Regions from separate parts of the Paenibacillus sp. FSL R7-0333 genome, predicted to be linked through region 1. Evidence: riboswitches for the same ligand, from Rfam matches in the RefSeq annotation. Region 1 holds a riboswitch; each other region holds the start of a gene.

Region 1 (6,866 bases):
CAGCTTCCCTGCTGAAGAGCCTATCCTTTCATTCGTAACCAGCGCCTACCAAGCAGATTCGCAGGTATCCCCCGCGCTGCTGGCCACGTATGAGCAGTTGAATACCGAATTAACGGCGTCCAAGGATACCCTGTTCTCCACCATCCATACCTTACAGGAGCGGCTCACAGAAATCGCTGAAGCCAAAACAACCCTTGAGGACAAAGCGAAGGCACAGCAAGAGGAAGAGGAACGCCTGGCGCTTGAAAAGGCCGATAAAGCCAGAGCGGAGGAAGCCCAGCGGCTTGCCATAGAGAAGCAGAAGGCTGCTGACGAAGCGCTGAAGCTGGAGCATGAACAAGCACAGAACCAGCCGGCCGCAACCAGTCTTCCTGACAAAATCCAGCCTGCAGAGGAGCCTGCTCCCGCAGCGCCTGTAGAGGACAATCCAGTCCCCACAGCTTCAGCAGCAGCAGAGGTTATTCCCACTGCCACTCCGGCGTCTGAGCTTCTTTTACCGGAAGCAACTCCAGATCCATTACCCGGCAGCGTAATTCCAGGCACTGTAATGGACGGCGCGCAGCCTGCTCCTACAGCTACACCGGCTCCACAATCTGAACCCAGCAAAGGCGGCGAATAAGATGCGCATCCGAAAAATAGCCAATACGATAATTTCCACTCTGATTCTTATAGTGTTCCTGGTGCTAATCACAGCCGTTGTCATCTCCAAAGCCTCCGGCGGCGAGCCCTCCTTCTTCGGCTACCAGATCAAGACGGTATTATCCGGCTCCATGGAGCCCGGCATCCAGACCGGTTCCATTGTGGCCATTAAGCCGGGCGGGGACATGACCCGATTCCAGAAGGGCGATGTGATCACTTTTCTGAATCCCGATAACATTCTGATTACCCACCGCGTGGTCGATGCCGAGCTGAACAGTGCTCTGGGGGAAGCCAGCTACACCACCAAGGGCGACAATAATGATTCAGCCGACACCGCAGCCGTCAGTTCCACGAATGTGGTCGGTGAGTACACCGGCGTGACCGTCCCCTATGTGGGCTATGCCATGAGCTTCGCAGTCTCCAAAGCCGGAAGCGTAGTGCTGATGATTATTCCCGGACTGCTCCTGCTTCTCTACGCGCTGTATTCTTCCTGGAAGGCCGTTGCAGCACTGGAAAAGAAGAATGCCCCGTCATCCGCAGCCAGCAGCGGCGGGCCGGATACTCTGACTGACCTCGTACAATGATCAATTGTTCTCTCCCGTTTACGAAACGCGGAGCCACAATACAGCTTGCCGGAAGCACCGGCTATGCACAAAGCAGACTCAAAAGAGAGGGATGAACAAATGAACGTCAAAAAAACATTAGGTCTCGGCGTTGTATCGGCAGCATTAGGCTTAACCCTGGTCGGCGGAGGCACCTTCGCTTACTTCAGCAGCACTTCTACTTCCTCAGCTTCTTTTAACAACGGAACCCTATCATTACAATCTGATCCCTCCGTCATTGTTAATCTCAGCAATCTCAAGCCGGGCGATACCGTCTTACGGGACTTCAAGCTCAAAAATGACGGGACGCTCAATATTCCCAAAGTGGTACTGCGCACCTCATCGGCCATTACAGACGCCCAGGGAGACAACGGCTCCCATAATTTCAAGGATGATATTATTGTGACCTTCCTCGTGAACAAGGATAAGAAAGAATCGCCGCTCCTGGTCATCTCGCTGGCCGATCTGGAGCAGGAGAGTCCCGATCTGGTGGCCCGGGGAATTCTCGGAGCGATCTTAGGCGGAGAGAAGTCCGGCATCAAAGCCGGCACGTCGGATAACCTGACCATCCAGTTCGCCTTCAAGGAGACCCTCCAGCCGCAGAACTATTATCAGGGCGACACGCTTGCACTGACTCTGAATTTCGAAGCCAACCAGGAAAAAGGCACGCTCAAATAATTCCACAAAAACAAACCATTCGAGGAGGAAATAAATGATGGGTATCAAAAAAACATTGGGTCTTGGCGTAGCATCGGCAGCACTGGGCTTGTCTTTAATCGGCGGGGGCACCTTCGCTTACTTCAGCTCCACAGCTACCAGCACGGCAACCTTCGCAGCGGGTACGCTGAAGCTCGGCTCTTCCTTCAATACTCCGGTAGCGCTGACGAATCTGAAGCCGGGAGACTACACCGTCCGCACCTTCACCCTGTCCAATGACGGGACACTGGATATCAAATTCCTTAAGCTTGCCACCACTTACACCGTGACCGATGCCAAGGGCGATAACGCGGGCCAGGATCTCGGAGACCACTTCAAGGTCAAGCTCCTGGATAATACGTACACCGGCGGTTCACTAAGCGGTCATGTGCTGTCCGAGATCTCCCTGAAGGATCTGAAAAACACCCCCAGCTACGATCTCGTAGCAGCAGGTGTACTGCCAGGCGGGATTGCCGCCGCCGGGTCCAAGACCTTCAAGATCGCCTTCGAATTCGTAGACAACACGCTCGATCAGAACATTTTCCAGGGTGACGGCTTAGCGCTGAACTGGACCTTCGATGCTCTTCAAGGAGTGGGAGAAGCCAAGTAGCTCAGGGGCCAGCCTATACAAATGAACATGGCTTTGCCGTCCTTTATTAGGAAGGCAGCGTTTCAGCAATCCATCAAGACGGCATATCCTCCCCCATCCGGGCGGGTATGCCGTTTCTTTTTCCCCGCTGCCGGGTTCAAGGATTTTTGTCCGTTTTGCGGATTTTTGTTATACTGACAAGAGAAAACGGCTTTGCCGGCCTTTGAACGGGCGGTACCGTTTCAACGAGAAAGATAAGGAGAATGTATAGCGCGAAGCATATAACTTCTTATTTTTCACCAAAAAAAGTACGGAGGGCGTTGTAATCGTGTCAGATACTATGGGAAGCCGCATCCACAAACTCCGGCTGGAGAAGGGCTATTCGTTATCCGAGCTTGCCGATAAGGCTGATGTGGCGAAATCATACCTCAGTAATGTGGAACGGAACATTCAATCCAACCCCTCCATTCAATTCATCGAAAAAATCGCTGACGCGCTTCAGGTATCCATTCATGCACTGTTGTATGGCGGACTGGCAGAGACGGAAGAACAGGCTCTGGACGGGGAATGGTTCCGGCTTGTTCAGGAGGCCATGGCCTCCGGTATAAGCAAACGCGAATTCAAGGAATTCCTCGATTACCAGAAATGGCGCATGGAACAAAAGGACAACTAGACGAGCATTATATGCCACAGGAAGACTCCGCACAGCAGGGAGGCCGACTTCGGCGAAGGCAGCCTTTCAAGCGGCATACAGAAAAGGCACAGCGTACCGGACGCTGTGCCTTTTCTGTATGTATCCGAACAATGATGACCGCCCTTACATCGCCTGGAGCGCCTTCTCACTTAGAAACCGGCGGATATCCTCCGCCGCGATCCCCGCCTGCTTGGCAGACATCAGCAAGTGCACCCATTCTAAATCCAGATCTACTGCCTGCAGCTCGTCATTCCCCTGGTTGGACATATCCAAGAAATCTCCTCCTAGAATTTTCGCGTCCCCAGGCAGTCCGGCCATCATAGTAGTATTGCTACTTTGTAGTATTTCTACTTTAGATCCGAGACTTTGTGCCCCTGTCTTTCGGCAGGTTTACCTTTTACTGGACCCTTTCCATCATGAAAGGATCTGGCAAGAATCGATGAAACCGTTCTCCGCAATAACATTATACAAGATCATATGCAATTAGTGTGTCGTTTTCTGGAATTTTTTTATGAAAAAATGTGAGGAAACTTAGCTGAAATTGCCAGCGGCTTGTATAAATATTTCCAGTTCCAAGTTCAAACACTAGCTAATAGTTTAATTATACTAAAGGGAACCCCATCCGCCCCGACTTACCGCTTCACGCAACATCGTATAGAGACAATTACCCATTTGTATGTATAACGGGCTGTTATATGTGTTTTTTCTATTTATGATAGTTCCGTATGAATACTGTAATGAATCATGCCAAATTGCGAACGGATTGACCGAAAGTATGAATTGATTACCCCGCCGGAAAGTAGCACAATAAGGTGAGAATGAAACCGCAAACATTTGCAGCTCCGCCAAGTGGCACACTGGATGCCTCGCGTGGAGTTTATCCGTTAGGAGGACCTATTCATGGCAGTCAAAGAGCCCTATAACGACACAGTATGGAGCAAATACTACGGCCCCAACCTGGGCTACATCCAAGAAAGATATGAGCAATTTGTCAAGGACCCCTCTTCTGTTGAACAGCATTACCGCGATCTCTTCACCGTATCCGGCCCCCCTCCACTGGCACCCGATGCCGAGAGGGCTCCAAGGCCTGCCGTATCAGCAGATGCCGAGTGGCTCAAGAAGGCTGTCAAGGCCTCGAAGCTGATCGCCAATATTCGAATATATGGCCATATGGCCGCAGACATTGACCCGCTGGAGCGCAGCACGAACCCGATGGCCAAATGGCTGGAGCTGGAGACCTACGAGCTTACCCGCGAGGATCTTAATGCCCTGCCCGCTTCGCTGATTTGGGATAATGCCCCTGCGGATGTGCATACCGCGATGGATGCCGTCCACAGAATGCGCCAGGCCTATACACAGACCATTGCTTATGAATTCGGGCATGTGCATGATGAACGCGAGCTGCGCTGGCTCAACAGCCAGGCGGAATCGATGACCTCCCCGGCTCCGCTGAATAATACAGAACGCAAAGAGCTGCTGAAGCGGCTGGTTCAGGTGGAGCATTTCGAGACCTTCCTGCACAAGACCTTCGTCGGCCAAAAGCGCTTCAGCCTGGAGGGCAATGATGCCCTTGTGCCGATGCTGGATGAGATTGTGCGGGCTGCCGCGCATGACGGCGCAGAGCATATCCTGATGGGTATGGCCCACCGCGGAAGACTTAATGTGCTGGCCCATATTCTGGGCAAGCCTTATGATATTATTTTCTCAGAGTTCCATCATTCGCCGAACAAAGAGCTGTTCCCTTCAGAAGGCTCCATGGGCGTGACCTACGGCTGGAGCGGTGATGTGAAGTACCATCTCGGGGCTGACCGTGCCGTCCGCGAAGGCGAGACCGTACGTACCCGGATCACGCTGGCCAATAACCCGAGCCATCTTGAATTCGTCAATCCTGTAGTCGAGGGCTTCACACGCGCCGCACAGGAAGAACGCAACGCTCCGGGACTGCCTAAGCTGAACACAAGCAAGGCTATGGCTGTGCTGATGCACGGCGATGCAGCCTTCCCTGGCGAAGGTATTGTCGCTGAGACGCTTAATATCGGCAAATTGCAGGGTTATCAGAATGGCGGTACCGTGCATATTATCGTCAATAACCGGATCGGCTTCACCACAGAGAGCGAGGATTCCCGCTCCACCCATTATGCCAGCGACCTGGCCAAAGGGTATGAGATTCCGGTCGTGCATGTCAATGCCGATGACCCGGAAGCCTGTATTGCCGCAGTCCGTCTGGCCAGCGCTTACCGCCATATGTTCAAGAAGGACTTCCTGATTGATCTGATCGGCTACCGGCGCCACGGACATAATGAAATGGATGATCCCGAGACGACCCAGCCGATTGTGTACGGCAAGGTGCGGAACCACCCTACTGTGTACCGCGCTTATGCAGAACGCCTGGAGCGCGAGAAGGTAATCACAGCCGATGATCTGAAGAACATGATTGCCGAGGCGGAGAGCGTCCTCCAGCAGGCCTTCGATCAGATGAAGGAAGGCAAGCAGAAGAATGCGGAGTCCAAAACCGCCGTCGCGCTGGATAACAGCAGTCCCCAGCAGCGTCCGACAGCCTTCCCTCTGGCCGGTCTGCAGGAGATTAACCGCGAGCTGCTGCGCGTACCGGCAGGCTTCAAGGTCTATCCGAAGCTGGAACGGATTCTTCAGCGCCGCAAGGATGCGCTGAATGACGGAGAGCGGGTAGACTGGGCGCTGGCAGAGACACTGGCCTTCGCTACCATCCTGAAGGATGGCACGCCGATCCGCCTCAGCGGACAGGATTCACAGCGCGGCACCTTCGCCCACCGCCATCTGGTGCTGCATGACAGCGAGAACGGCGAACTCTATTCTCCGCTGCATCAGCTGAGTGATTCCGGCGCTTCCTTCGGCGTCTACAACAGTCCGCTGTCCGAGGCCTCTGTCCTCGGCTTCGAATATGGTTATAACGTGTTCGCACCGGAGACCTTCGTCATCTGGGAGGCTCAATATGGCGACTTCGCCAATGCCGCTCAGGTCATTATCGACCAGTTCATTTCCGCCGGCCGTGCCAAGTGGACGCAGCGCAGCAATCTGACGATCCTGCTGCCTCATGGCTATGAAGGCCAAGGACCAGAGCACTCCAGCGGCCGAATGGAACGGTTCCTCCAGCTCTCCGCCGAGGAGAACTGGACTGTAGCCAACCTGACCAGCGCTGCGCAGTATTTCCATCTGCTCCGCCGTCAGGCCGCGCTCTGCGGACAACCGGATGCCCGGCCGCTGGTGATCATGGCGCCGAAGAGCCTGATCCGTAACACGCGCAGCACCTCAGCCGGAGCGGACCTCGCTTCGGGCACCTTCCAGCCGGTTCTTCCCGAGCCGCTGCTCGGCAGTAAGCCGGAAGCCGTGAAGCGCCTCGTGGTATGCAGCGGCAAGGTGGCCATCGACTTGCAGACGGAGCTGGAGGCAACGCGCGGACAGGACTTCTCCTGGCTGCACATTTTGCGCATGGAACAGCTCTATCCGTTCCCGGAACGCGAGCTTGGCGCTCACCTTAGCAGCTTCAGCTCTCTGGAGGAGATCGTCTGGGTGCAGGAAGAACCGAAGAATATGGGCGGGTGGACGTATGCCGAATCCCGGCTGCGCGCCATCGCACCGCAGAAGGTCACTGTCCAGTATATCGGCC
Region 2 (6,866 bases), 1.7 Mb from region 1:
ACAGACCGCTCGTCTGCTGTTCCCTGCAGCTTGGAGGGGACTCCAACCAGAGTAGTCTTCGTAACCACTTCGCTCCATGCTCCTGCTCCGCTGCTGTTCACCGCCCGGATACGGAATACTTTGGGCATGTTCGGATTCAGATCATTCTCCTGGTAAGTTAGCACCGGTCCTATATTCTTTGTGCTGTTATTAACCTCTATTTCATAACTGGTGGCCCCGGTTACCGGCTCCCATTCAAGAGTAATCGTATGGCTTGTTGCATTCATTTGAATATTCAGTGGTGCAGCCGGTAAGGTCCAATAAGAAGAAGTTATTGACCACTCCCCTTTGATGTCGCCACTGATTGCCCGAATACGATAGAAATGTTCGGTTCCCGGACTAAGCTCCTCCTTGGTAAAATCAGGTTCACTGCCGAGGACGGTAACCTCCTTATCAAATTCCACCTCATATCCGTCCGCATTGAACAGAGAAGGCCAGCCCAGTGTAATGGCTGAGTCTGTTGCACTTGCATTTACTGCAGGTATAGAAAAAGGTCTTAAAGATACAGAGGGCACCACTTCACGAATCTGCTGCCCGCTCTCCCAGAATAAGCTGGCCTGAGGATTCCCTATATCATTAGCGTATTCCATCTTCAGGTCATATTTTTTACCGGCTTCAAGCTGGATCGTGCCTTGCTCCACATGCTGCTTCGCTGTCCAGGCATCGACCAGGAGCTGATCATTCACCCAAAGTCTGACTCCACCTGACGTTTTAACCGAGAAAGTATATTGGTCAGTATAGTTAGGTTGAATCTGCCCAGTCCATCTAACGGAGAAGCGCTGGTCCGCTATTCCCGGCACACCCAGAACAGGTTGGCCAGCCAAAGAAATAGATTCATCTACTTTCACGGCCTTCTTGCCCGTGAAATCATTATTGCTGTAATACTCAGCCTTAAGGCCTGACAGAACATACTTCAATAATGTACGTCCTGCTTGCTCATTCCCCGTGTGAATTACAGGTCTTTGATTCGAGATGACATTACCGCCAACTGCAAATAATCCGCCTGTGTTGATATTCAAATGATTATTTATACTGACATTGTCCCGGACGAATAGATCTCCCTGGGCTACATTAAGTTCTGCCCTTGAGTTATTGGATACCACTTCTCCTACAGACATTTCCTCATCAACATTCATAGTTACCAGAGTATTGATGTTCATGTTGCCCTGTACTAATACCCGTTTCGCCGATAGATCCAGAGAGCCGTTGTTGTAAACCAAAGAACCGGCAAACAGCTCATTATCTACATGAACATTAGAGTTATTATTTAGATGCACGGTTCCCTGTACCCATAGGTCACCAAGATTCACATCCTGCGCAGGGTTGATAACATTAACATTCAACTCCGTATTTGCATTTAATCCTCCATGAAGGATTAACGATCCGTAAACTGTTATATTCAGACTCCGGTTCGTATTGATGCCATCTGCGATTAAGATGACAGGCTGTTCTTCACTTCCGAACGTAACACTCGATTCTAGATTCATCTGCCCAACTGCTATTATTGCAGGCTTGTTGCTGTTTGAGCGGATAGAGCTTTGAATCGTTTCAATATCAGCATTTCTTATTGCCACTGCATTTTTGCTAACCTGCTGTATTTGTTGTCCGATGGATTCTATTTGTTCGCGGATATGCCGGGAGATCTCTCCCTGCAGACCATTTACCCTGATAAACGGCGGAGCGTTATGTATATTGGTCATACTTCCAGACAGAAGAACTTTGTCTCCGGCAACCTTATTGGGTTCAAAAGGCAGGCGGATTTGAGGCGGGATCAAAGTGGGAGTGTATGTATTCACCAATGAAATATCTATGCTATTTAGAGCAGTCTCAATTCCAGTAGCATTGATTTGACTTAAAGTCAGTCTTCCATCTTCAACAGCAACCTTCTTCTTGATCGTTTTATACTGCCCTGCTTCAAGAGACAGTCCCTCCATCAATTTGACATTCTCTACGGCAAGTGAATTGTTGCTGCTGTATACAGAGTCACCTACGGTTACTGAGACTTCATAAGTACCATTGTCTAGCGCAATTTCCCACTTCCCATCCGGATGGATTCGTGTCAGGCTGCTTATGCTGGAGTCGTCGTATGTATCTCTTGAGACGGTTGCATCAGTATGATCTATGTTCCAGCCGTAGGAGTATTGGTTTTTGACGCTAAAAACGGCTCCAGAATCTGCAAGCTCCCCTTCCTGTACGGGAGTTTCAGCGGGCTGAAACCGGATTTTGAGCATACTGTCCTGTGCGGAAATTTTCATCCCTGAGAATTCCATAAAAGGGGCGAGAAATTGAGCCAGAATAATAAAACACAGTACCTTACATATCAAGCTTTTCCTATTTGTCATAAAAGACCTCCGCTCAATTAAAAAATCATTTAAAAAAGGGCGCAAAAAAACCACCGGAAAGAGCGGCCCGGCTGCCATTCACAGAGGGGTGTCCCCCTCCCTGTGATAAGGCCCGTGGCTTTGCGTCCCTGACTTTCGTACAGGTTTGCCTTTTTAGTTCTAATGGTTAATTCAAGAGAAATCATGTGTAATTCAATTCAATTACAATCTGTACTTACCTTGGCAATAATACCCTATATTTGAATCATATAATATTGTTATTTTTGTGAACATTCCAATTCAGCAACCCCCGCACCACCACCCAGCTCCCCAGCGGCGCGGCACCCAGCAGCAGCATGAGCAGAGTAATCGTCTGCGGGGACTGGTCCAGCGACAGTACGGCGATGAAGATCAGCAGGCCGAGGAGGCGGCCGCTCATCAGGCTAAGCTCCCTGAGCACTACCAGCTCCACACGTTTGCCGGCGCTCTCCTCGGACAAGCCCATCAGGTCGAAGCTGGTGGACAGCATCGGCAGCATATAGAGCGGCAGGCAGAGCGAGGTCCCGATTCCCATGATTAGTAGGGTGGTAAAGTTCACCTTCCACAGCAGCGGAAGCAGGAAGGCGATGAGCAGCAGACTGCCTGCCAGCATACCGCCGAGCCGGGCACGGGGCTTGAACCATCTGCCGGCCGCATAATAGCTGATCAGGGAGACGGCGGAGGTCAGCAGGGCGAACTGTCCCAGCTTGCTCTCCTCCTGTGCTGCAATATAAACGAGCAGACCGATGAGGAAGGAGAATACGCCTTCCCGGATGCCCTGGAACACTAGCGCTGCCGCCACTGGACGCCAAGAGCTGCGTCTGCGGGTAAGCTCGCGCCAGGGCTCCAGCCAGAGATAGGCTTCGCCGAGCGGCCGCTTGCGCAGGCCGAAGCTGAGCACAGCAGCAACCCCATAGATACAGAGCGACAGTATGAATACCATGCGGTAGCCTTGTCCGCCTTGCCAACGGGAGATCATCCAGCCGGAGACCCAGGGTCCGGCTATTCCCGTCAGGGAACCGAGCAGGCCCATCCACCCGTTATAGTAATCGCGGTTCTTGGCATCCGTAATCTCGAAGAAAACAATATTGAACGCCAGCCAGTACAGCCCGATGGATAGCCCGAGGACCCCGCCCAGCGGCCAAATGTAATGAATCGCGTCGCCCCGCAGCCACAGCACCAGCAAATAAAAAAAGCCCGATACGGCAATTCCCAGCCGTAGGGCATTCATTTTGTTACGCTCTTTCACCCACTTGCCGCCCAGCCAAAAGCTGAGACCCACGGCAAGCTGCTGGGCCACGGTGAACCAGCCGATCATGGCGAAGTTCTGCCGGCTTTTCCACAGATATACGTTGAGGAACGTTCCTGCAAGCACTGTAGCCAGAAGGTATAGCCCGCCTACAGCCAGAAGCAGCGCCGCTTGTCCCCGTTCTGAACCTCTCATGCTTAACCCTCCCTGCTCGTCCTTAGACACTTCATCTTTCAATATCATGTCCAGACGGCAGGGAAAGCATGAATCCGATCTTTATTCGGCTGAGGTGCTGAGATTGCGGACAAGCTGGATGCGGTCTTCCTGCGCCAGGCTGTGCTGCACATGGAAGCAGGAAGGACAGACGTACAGATTCAGCGCAAAAGGAGGCTTCAGCACAGCTGCACCGCCTAGCGCTTCCGGCGTTGCCGGGGTGAACCCGTCCACCTGCTGCGTACCGGAGTGAAGCATCAGCTCATGGCATTGCGGACATTCCGGCGCTTCCAGCTGGGCAGCCAGAATAGCGGAGACCTTGTCCTCATAACGTTTCAGATCATAGTCATCGCCGAACTGGCCCAGCGTACCCCATACAGGCACCACGCTATCCTTGTCGTCGTCATCCCACAAATTATCGTCGCTGATCTCTTCCTCCCCGGAAGCTTCCTGTGTATCCGGCTCTTCATCCTCCAGATCCTCTGCACCTATCGTCACTGTGCGGTAGCCGCTCAGCTCGTTGTTGCAATGAGGACAGGTATCCTCGGGGCCAAACTCCTCATCCCATACAATCTCGGTATGGCACCATGGGCAAACTGTTGTCTCCATCTGTATAATCTCCTTCGTTACTCTCATTCAATTCAATTCACCATTAAATATATAATGCCGGCCGCTAGAAAAGCCAGGGCGGAAATAAACAAAATCCGAACCAGAATCTTCATCATTCCTGCCCCCTATTCAGAATATGGCCGCGCCGATAACATAGGACAAGGATATGGAGAGCAGCATAGCTGTCAGTCCTACGGCCCGGTTATCCGCAGCAATCTCTTCATCAATTGAAAAGACCGGAGTAAAAAACTCGAACAGGAAGTAAGCCAGCAGCAGCAGCAAAAAGCCTACAACCGACCATTTCATCGTCTCATAGATGGATGCCCCCGCTTCAATGCTGAAGCGTAAGATGTTGCAGATTCCGAAGATTTTGCCTCCGGTTGCCATGGCTACGGCCACATTCCCCTTGCGGATCTCTTCCCAGCAGTTGTATTTCGTCACCATTTCGAAGAAGGACAGGAATACGACCAGCCCCAATATGGCGACAGTGAAGTAGCCTAGCAGCGCCCCCAGCGGATGTTCCAGCAAAAGATCAATATTATCCTGCACACTTTTCCCTCTTCCCTGCCGGACTATGGGCGCTACTCCAGTTCAGCTACCGTCACACCCGCGCCGCCTTCATTGTAGTTCCCGAGCCGATAGCTTTTGACATGCTTGTGCTTGCGGAGGTATTCCTGTATTCCTGTCCGCAGGACTCCCGTCCCCTTGCCGTGGATAATAGAGATCTGCCCCAAATTGCCGAGAAAAGCTTCGTCGATGAAGCGGTCCGTCTCCATTATCGCCTCCTCCAGGTTCGCTCCGCGCAAATCAAGCTCATTACGGATATTCTCATCGCGTGTACGCTTGACCGTTGTCGCCCTGCGCAGAGCCGGCGGAGGAGCATCCGGTGCGGAAGCCAGGAACTCCAGATCACTCAGATTGACCTTCATCTTCATGATGCCGAACTGTACAACAGCTTCCTTGGTGCCGCTCAGCTCAACCACAAGGCCCTTCTGATTCACATTCGCTACCTTAACTTCATCCCCTTGCTGAATCTTGCGCGGCGCCTTGACCGTGCTGCGCGGCACAGCCTTCTTACGCGGGGCAGGCTCTGCTTCATCCAGCCGGCGGCGCGCTTCGATCAGCTTATGCTCCTTGACGGACGCGCCTTCCTCCAGCGCCAGGCGGCGGAGGTCACTGATAATCTCCTCAGCTTCCTTGCGCGCCTTGGCCAGAAGATCGCTGGCATCCTTCTCTGCCTTCTCCAGACGTTTGTCGCGTGAGCCTTCGAGCTTCTCCAGCTCCTGCTGCTGCCGCTTGCGGAATTCCTCTGCTTCGCGACGAATCTCTTCCGCCCGTAAGCGTTCGTTCTCCGCAGTGAGGCGGTTCTCCTCAAGGGACGCAATCATATGCTCTACGCGCATATCTTCTTCCTTCACTTCACCGCGCGCATGCTCAAGGATCGCACTTGGCATCCCGAGGCGTTCAGCAATAGCGAACGCATTGCTTCGTCCAGGAACACCGACCAGCAGCCGGTAAGTAGGACTCAGGCTCTGCACATCGAATTCCATACTGGCGTTAATAACGCCTGCCCGTTCATAAGCGTATGCCTTCAATTCACTGTAATGTGTAGTAGCAACCATCCGGGATTCCGTCCGGTGAATATTCTCCAGAATCGCTATCGCGAGCGCAGAGCCTTCAGCCGGATCTGTTCCTGCCCCGACCTCATCGAGCAGAATCAGACTCTTCGGTGTCATCCTCTTCAGAATGGATATAATATTCGTCATATGGCTGGAGAAGGTACTGAGGCTCTGCTCAATGCTCTGCTCATCGCCGATGTCAGCGTAGATCGCATCGAAGACGCACAGCTGGCTGCCTTCCTCGGCCGGAATGAAGAGACCGGACATGGCCATCAGGCTGAGCAGGCCGATCGTCTTCAGGGTCACAGTCTTTCCGCCCGTATTCGGTCCAGTCACGATGATGGAGCGGTAATCATTGCCCAGTTCCACATCCAGCGGCACAACCTGCTCGGCGGGAATGAGCGGATGGCGGCCCTTGCGCAGGCGCAGGTATCCGCGGTCATTCATCCGCGGCTGGGTAGCCTTCAGGTCGCGTGCGAGCCGCGCCTTGGCGAAGATGAAGTCCAGCTCGCCGAGAATGTCGATATCATAAGCCATCTCCTCGGCAATATCGCCTACCAGCGCAGTCAGCCGGTGCAGGATGATCTCGATCTCGCGTTCTTCGCGCAGCCGCGTCTCCCGCAGCTTGTTGTTCATCGCCACAATGGATTCCGGCTCGATGAACAGCGTGGCTCCTGAGCCCGACTGGTCGTGCACAATACCGCCGAAGTGGGCGCGGTACTCCGCCTTGACCGGAATAACGAACCGGTCACCACGGATCGTCACGAGCTGATCCTG
Region 3 (6,866 bases), 4.5 Mb from region 1:
TCGTCGAATCGCATCATGGCAGCATTTACGCCTTCAGCAAGCTAGGAGAAGGCACCACATTTACCCTGCGGCTTCCTGTCGAAAAACAGTAAACCAAGACCGTGCATGACAGCGCCTCTGAGAGCAGAGGTGCTTTTTGTTGAAATCAGCACATTAATATTGTTCATCGTGAAACATATATTTCAAGCTAAGGCTTGCAGGAGGCTGGGCATTATGATCTTATCCTTGGACCAAGGTACTACCAGCTCACGGGCAATTCTCTTTGATGCAGAGGCGGAAGTGATCTCGCAGGGGCAATATGAGATCCGGCAATCCTTTCCCCGCCCGGGCTGGGTGGAGCATGACCCGGAGCAGATCTGGGAGAGCCAGCTTGGCGCAGCCAGAGATGCCATTGCAGCAAGCTCCGTACCGGCTGATCACATCACGGCAATCGGCATTACCAACCAGCGGGAGACTGCACTTATCTGGGATAAAATTACAGGCGAACCGATCTATCCGGCAATTGTCTGGCAGGACCGGCGGACAGCAGACCAATGTGAGGAGCTGAAATCGCAGGGGATGGCCGGAGTCATTGCGGACAAGACGGGGCTTGTCATCGACGCGTATTTCTCGGCGACCAAGCTGGCATGGATTCTGGACCATGTACCGGGAGCAAGAGAGCGTGCGGGCAAGGGAGAGCTCCTGGCGGGAACGGTAGACACCTGGCTGATCTGGAAGCTGACCGGGGGTGCGGTACACGCTACAGATGTTACTAATGCTTCAAGAACGATGATGTATAACCTGCATAAGCGCGAGTGGGATGAAGAGCTGATGGACACGCTGCGTATTCCGCCGTCCATTCTGCCGGAGGTGAGGATGTCGGGCGGAGATTTCGGTGTCTGTGACCAGCAGTGGTTCGGTCTGGAGATTCCTATCCGGTCGGTGCTGGGGGACCAGCAGGCAGCGCTCTTTGGTCATACCTGCCTGGAGGCAGGCAGTGCCAAGAACACCTATGGAACAGGCTGCTTCATCCTTATGAATACAGGCACTGAAGCTGTGGCATCCAGTCATGGCCTATTGACCACGGTAGCCTGGGGTATGGGCGATGAGCTCTATTATGCGCTGGAGGGCAGTGTCTTCGTGGCTGGAGCGGCTGTGCAGTGGCTGCAGGAGGGGCTAGGGCTGATCGTCGCGCCCGCCGACTCGGAAGAGAAGGCCAGCGAGGTGGACGAGAGTGAAGGAGTTGTGGTGGTGCCGGCCTTTACCGGCCTGGGTGCGCCTTACTGGGATATGTATGCGCGGGGCGCCATATTCGGCTTGACGCGGGGCACCACCTCCGCACATCTGGTACGGGCGACGCTGGAATCACTGGCCTTCCAGTCCCGCGATGTCATCGACGCGATGCAGAAGGATGCCGGCATGCCGCTCACCGGCCTGAGGGTAGACGGCGGTGCGGTGCGCAACAATCTGCTGATGCAGTTCCAAGCCGATATTCTGGGCAGCGAAGTGACACGTACAACCTACGCGGAGACTACAGCACTTGGCGCTGCGCTGCTAGCCGGACTTACCTCCGGGGTATGGACCCGTGAGCAGCTGGAGAGCTTCAATACGGCCGAGAAGGTCTTCTCGCCGCAGATGGAGCCGGAGGAGCGGGAACGCAGATACGGTGCCTGGCAGGATGCTGTGTCGCGCACGATGGGCTGGGAGAAGCATGAGGGCAAGCACGAAGGCAGATTTTAGAGCGGAGTAGAGGCATTAAGAACAGAAACGGCCCGCAGGCAGAAACTCTGCTGCGGGCCGTTTGCTTACTCTGAAACAGAAGTGAACGGTAAGATTAGTACTCCATTACAAATGCGACATTCTGCCATCCGGCGCCCACGGTCCAGAACAGAACTTTGTCTCCGCGTTCAAGCTGCCCGGTAGTGACGGCTCTGTGAAGGGCAATGAACGGGCTGCTGGTCGAGGTATAGCCGAACTCATCGCCTATGTAGACTGCGGCCTCAGGGTTAATGCCGGTTTTGCCGGAGACGGCCTGGATGTTCGGAAGAGACAGCTGTGAGAAGCAGGCAGCCTTGACCGATTCAGGGGCAATCCCGTTGTTGCTCAGCAGAGTGTTGATTGATTCGGAAGCGGCATCCACACAGATGGAATCATCGAATGGAATGAACTTCACATTGAACTCTCCTGCGGCAACACCGGTGCGTCCGAGCTTAGCCAGGCCTTCTGCCGGGAACAGAGAGTTGCCGTACACACAGGTGTCTGTCTGGTAGATAGAGTCAATGAAGCCGACCGAATGCTCATCGCGCTCCAGAATAACAGCGGCAGCGGCATCACCGAAGTTCGCGTAATACACCGGATCATTTTTGTCCGCATGCGGTGCCACGTAATCGGAGCCGATGACCAGGGCGCGGCGGATTCTCGGGTTCGCCATCATCTGGCGGCTGACCTGCTCAACCGAGGCGGTCATTCCGGCACAGTTGGCATTGCTGTCAATACAGATGGTATGCGAAGCCCCGTTAATCAGGCGGTGAATCATCAATGAGTTCGTAGGAAATATATATTCAGGGGTCTGGCTTGCATAAGCGATCAGGTCAATGTCAGGGCCGGTAAGACCGGTCTTCTCCAGAACATTACTTGCGGCTTCAAAAGCCATTGTCAGGGAATTCTCATCCGGGCTGTCGATGCTGTAGCGGTTTTCACGGCCTAGAGTAGCCAGCAGTCCACGGATATCAATACCTTTATCGTCAAAATGCTGTATGAAAAAGTCATTGCCGATTCTTTTGTCTGGATGGTAGATATCAATGTCCTTAATGCGAATCCCCGCCATAGTACAGACCTCCTAAAGTTTTGTTAGCTATACTTCTCACGAATCTGCTTCTTACAAAACTCTCTTCCGGCATTAGCAGTCGGTTTAATGAATGAACCTGTGCGTTTCAAGCGGCTGATTTAGGTTTAATTTGTATTTATTAAGCTTGTACGGTTGAAGTGATCTCCAGATTCTCAAGTCCTGCTTTGCGGCCCAGGCGTGCCAGCTGCATTTTGAGGATCGGGTTATTTTCCAGGGTAAGACTCACTTTCTGGAAGCCGTCAGCCTTGAACATGATGAAGCAGCCTTCAAGCAGCGGTACAACATCAGGAGCTGTTACATTCAGCTTGCGGCAGTCGATCTCTAGTGCATATTCAGCAGGGCTGATCGGGTTAATAGTCTGCTGGTAAGCCTGTATAGATTTGAGCCCGTCCTCGTTAGAGAAGGTTCCCTCCAGCTCAATATTGATTACTTTCTTCGCAGTATCTGTCTTCAAAATAAATTGTCCCATGTTGATCTCTCCCTAAGTGTAATTTCCAATACCTCCAAAACGTTATTCCTGCGACTCTATTCGACAAAACCGCAATTTGATTTGGGATATTTTGCCTTCATTATAACCAGATCATACTGAAACGTGCAATCAAAAGTCGAAATTTGTAGATTTATGAAGATTTTTCTTTGATCTCCTCCAGGGTATCCAGCAGCACATTAAAGGCCGAAATCACCCGGGGGGCACCGACGCAAGGCGTCAGATGCAGCAGCACACCCTTGATCTGCTCGACGGTCATGCCAACGCGGAGCGCCATTACATAATGAACCCCCAGCTGTTCATATTGTCCCATCGTAATCAGCGACGAGATCACCGCGATCTCCTTCCAGTCAGAGCCAATCGTGGTCCGCTGAAAAATATCGCCATAGGCATTGCCCATGATATATTCGGCTAATTCCGGAAAATGCTCTTTGATCGGAGCCAGGGCCTTGGCCCCATAATCTCCTGAGAGATCAGTGAAATGATCGAGTCCGCTGTTCATGTTCTTGTTCACGATATGTCCTCCTGATAGTAGGTTAAAAAAGGTGTGCGGATACGGCTTCCTTACGTAAGATCCAGCGTGCGGTGGGCCGTAGGAGGCATTTCATCACGGTCAGTCAGCAGCTCAATGACAGCTGCCTTGTTAAGTGCCACAGCTTCGCGGATTGCGGCAGCGAACTCCTCCTGCGTCTCGCAGCGGAAGCCGGCTGCACCCAGCGATTCGGCGAATTTCACGGCATCCATCGGAACCTCGAAGATCGTACCGTCAATCCGGCCGGTCGTTTTCTCCATACCCTTAAGCGCCATATCCAGCTGCTTATTGTTCACCACAATGAAAATCACCGGAATGTCCTTGCAAACGGCTGTGTTTATTTCAGTTCCGAGCATCATAAAACAGCCGTCACCGGTAATGCAGAAGACTGTCTCTCCGGGAGAAGCCGTCTTGGCGCCGATCGCCATGCCAATTGAATTGCCCATGCAAGCAAAGTAGGCATCGAATATGAAGCTGCCGGGCCTGCGGACATTGAACCATTTCACAGCATTGAACCCGTGGCTGCCGTCATCTACAAAAACGCTGCTGTTGTAAGGAATCAAGTCGCTCATCGTGCTCATTACCGAAGCCAGAGAGAGTCCCGCCAGCACGGGCAACTCGTCATTGTAAGCATTGGAGATTGTGATTTCATGCCTGGTGACCGTAGAGGGGTCCAGCTTCTGAAGATACAGTGCCAGGTTGTCCCTTAAGTCCCCGCCGACAGCGATGGTGGATGAGGACAGTATTTTGCCGACAAAGGTTGGATCTACATCGAACTGGATCAGCTGCTGCGGATGATTCTCCGGCTTCAGGTTGCAGATGGTCATGTCGCTCAGACGAGAGCCCAGAACAATGAACAGGTCGCTGTTGTTCAGCAATTCATCGCCGTGCGAGGAGCCGCCAACGCCGACAGGACCGTGGTAGAGCGGGTGATCATAAGCTATTGCACCTTTGCCGCCTGGAGAGGTGACTACAGGAATGTTGAAGGTTTCGGCCAGCTGAACCAGTTCCTGATGGGCACCTGAGCGGTTGACGCCTTTACCGGCAATGATCAGCGGCCTAGCGGATTGATTAATCGCCGAGATGACCCGGTCATAGTTCTGATAACTGACTAGTCCCTCGCGTTCCGGCAGAACAATCCGGCATTCCGCGAGCCGCTCTGTCTGCACATCAAACGGAATGCAGAGATGGACTGGGCCTTTTTGGTCACCGAGGGCGATGGATAGGGCATGGTTGAAAATCGTGCTGAAGTGATCGCCGCGTTCAACGAGCTTGCTGAAGAGGGTGGCCGGCCGGAACATATCCGCCAAATCAGCCAGGTAGGAAGTGGAATCCTGACATTGGGGAATGCCCAGCTCCTTGATGGACTGATGTCCGGTGATGAAGAGGACGGGAAGATTATTGGCCTTGGCATGCGCTGCTGCGGTGAGCAGATTCGTTCCCCCCGGACCGGAGGTGCCGAAGGCTACCCCGAGACTGCCGGTCTTCAGAGCATAACCGCCGGCGGCGAAGCCGGAGCTGGATTCGTGCCGGCCGGGGATGAACTCTATACCGTAGTCAACCATTTTCAAAGCGATGGGGCAAATAGACTTGCCTATGATTCCAAAAGAATGAGTGACTCCCAGATTGCGTAATGCTTCCGCCATATAATCTGCAACTGTCTTCAGAACATCCACCCCGCAAGTTGTTATTTGTATACGTCAGCAATAGAAAACCTGTACTCACCATTGGAGCACAGGTCTGTTGCACGAATCACCATAATCAAACGCGAAACCTAAGGCGTTCACAGTTTTTCAGCAACCTGGCTGTCATGATCCCACTTCAGAAATGAGACTGTAGATCCATGGCTTTGCGTCATTCCCTTTCGGTGAATTTTGCCGGTATGCGGTTATAAATGAATTTGTGGAGAATTTTCCTTTACAATATATTCCTTGCTCCTCTTTTGTCAATAACCCCTGTGAGAAGAAACTCGGAATTTGGCGAATATTCAGGAGTGAAAATGGCTAAATATTTGGATTTTCAAACTTTTGAAAATGGTTGTCCCTGGAAGACTAAAGTCTTAAAATGCAAATGGCCATTTAGGTTGATTAATGTGGGAAGTGAGCACAAAGACTCATTACATTCCTGATTTACTGCAAAACATTAAGAATTCACTAGATATACAGCATTACAAATTTCGGTGATAGGACTTAAGTAATAGTGATGTGAGATGTTAGCTTATAGACAAGCTATGACAATAGAACGACTATAGTAAAGAAGTGCAAAGCACGGTTTTTACCCTTATGCACAATTTCAACAATTTGTGAATATTACATAACAATCTTTGTTTTGCCCAAAAAAAGAGACACCTCCCGCAGAAAATTCCGCAGGCGTGTCTCTTTGTGCTGAGGTTAAAATTTGAAAATATGAATCGTTTTTTGTAGGTTGAAGACCGCGGAGGTCATCTTCTCTGTCTCCTCAGCTACGGATTGAAGAGCATGAATCTGTTCGTTCATCGCTGCGGATACCTCTTCCGTCCCTGCGGCGGTCTCCTGGGTGATGGCTGAGATATTCTCGATCGCCCCGGAGATCTTGAGCGCGCTCTCCAGCATAAGGTCACTCTCTGCGGAAAAGGAGGCAATCTGCTCGGTTATGTATTGGACACTATGCACAATTTGAGCAAAAATGTTGGCTGTCTCCGTAATCATCTCATTCTGCACCTGGACTACCTCTTCATTGATGGCGATGTTATCGATAGCCTGCTTGATATCCGCTTCGATGCTGCGTACCAGACCGAACACCTCTTTGGTTGAAGCGGTGGATTCCTCGGCCAGCTTGCGGACCTCCTGGGCAACAACGGCGAACCCGCGGCCATGCTCGCCTGCACGGGCGGCTTCAATAGAAGCATTGAGCGACAGCAGATTGGTCTGTTCAGCAATTTCGGTAATCGTCTTGGTAATCATCGTAATGCCTCGTGCGTTATGCGATAGGGCTTCGATAGTATCCGCCACCTTCTGGGTAGCCTGGATGTTCTTGCGCAT

The links. A riboswitch is a leader RNA that binds a small molecule or an ion and turns the genes downstream of it on or off. The one in region 1 is predicted to bind cyclic di-GMP.
Region 2: it holds a riboswitch for cyclic di-GMP, as region 1 does, so the genes downstream of both, MKY86_RS07240 (fibronectin type III domain-containing protein) here and MKY86_RS00360 (anti-repressor SinI family protein) in region 1, are expected to answer to the same signal.
Region 3: it holds a riboswitch for cyclic di-GMP, as region 1 does, so the genes downstream of both, MKY86_RS19330 (thiamine pyrophosphate-binding protein) here and MKY86_RS00360 (anti-repressor SinI family protein) in region 1, are expected to answer to the same signal.

The regions. Positions count from the first base shown of each region.
Region 1 covers NZ_JBBOBZ010000001.1:89,680-96,545, reverse strand. The annotation lists gene MKY86_RS00385 (hypothetical protein) at 1-619, shown strand, start outside; gene sipW (signal peptidase I SipW) at 621-1,223, shown strand; gene MKY86_RS00375 (TasA family protein) at 1,323-1,919, shown strand; gene MKY86_RS00370 (TasA family protein) at 1,957-2,547, shown strand; gene MKY86_RS00365 (helix-turn-helix domain-containing protein) at 2,867-3,199, shown strand; gene MKY86_RS00360 (anti-repressor SinI family protein) at 3,344-3,487, opposite strand; cyclic di-GMP riboswitch class I at 3,522-3,625, opposite strand; gene MKY86_RS00355 (2-oxoglutarate dehydrogenase E1 component) at 4,121-6,866, shown strand, end outside.
Region 2 covers NZ_JBBOBZ010000001.1:1,755,952-1,762,817, reverse strand. The annotation lists gene MKY86_RS07240 (fibronectin type III domain-containing protein) at 1-2,459, opposite strand, end outside; cyclic di-GMP riboswitch class I at 2,440-2,541, opposite strand; gene MKY86_RS07235 (MFS transporter) at 2,626-3,843, opposite strand; gene MKY86_RS07230 (hypothetical protein) at 3,925-4,470, opposite strand; gene MKY86_RS07225 (DUF350 domain-containing protein) at 4,600-5,019, opposite strand; gene MKY86_RS07220 (endonuclease MutS2) at 5,052-6,866, opposite strand, start outside.
Region 3 covers NZ_JBBOBZ010000001.1:4,555,957-4,562,822, reverse strand. The annotation lists gene MKY86_RS19355 (HAMP domain-containing sensor histidine kinase) at 1-92, shown strand, start outside; gene glpK (glycerol kinase GlpK) at 214-1,719, shown strand; gene MKY86_RS19345 (3-oxoacyl-[acyl-carrier-protein] synthase III C-terminal domain-containing protein) at 1,814-2,806, opposite strand; gene MKY86_RS19340 (hypothetical protein) at 2,946-3,296, opposite strand; gene MKY86_RS19335 (carboxymuconolactone decarboxylase family protein) at 3,448-3,828, opposite strand; gene MKY86_RS19330 (thiamine pyrophosphate-binding protein) at 3,879-5,492, opposite strand; cyclic di-GMP riboswitch class I at 5,639-5,735, opposite strand; gene MKY86_RS19325 (methyl-accepting chemotaxis protein) at 6,237-6,866, opposite strand, start outside.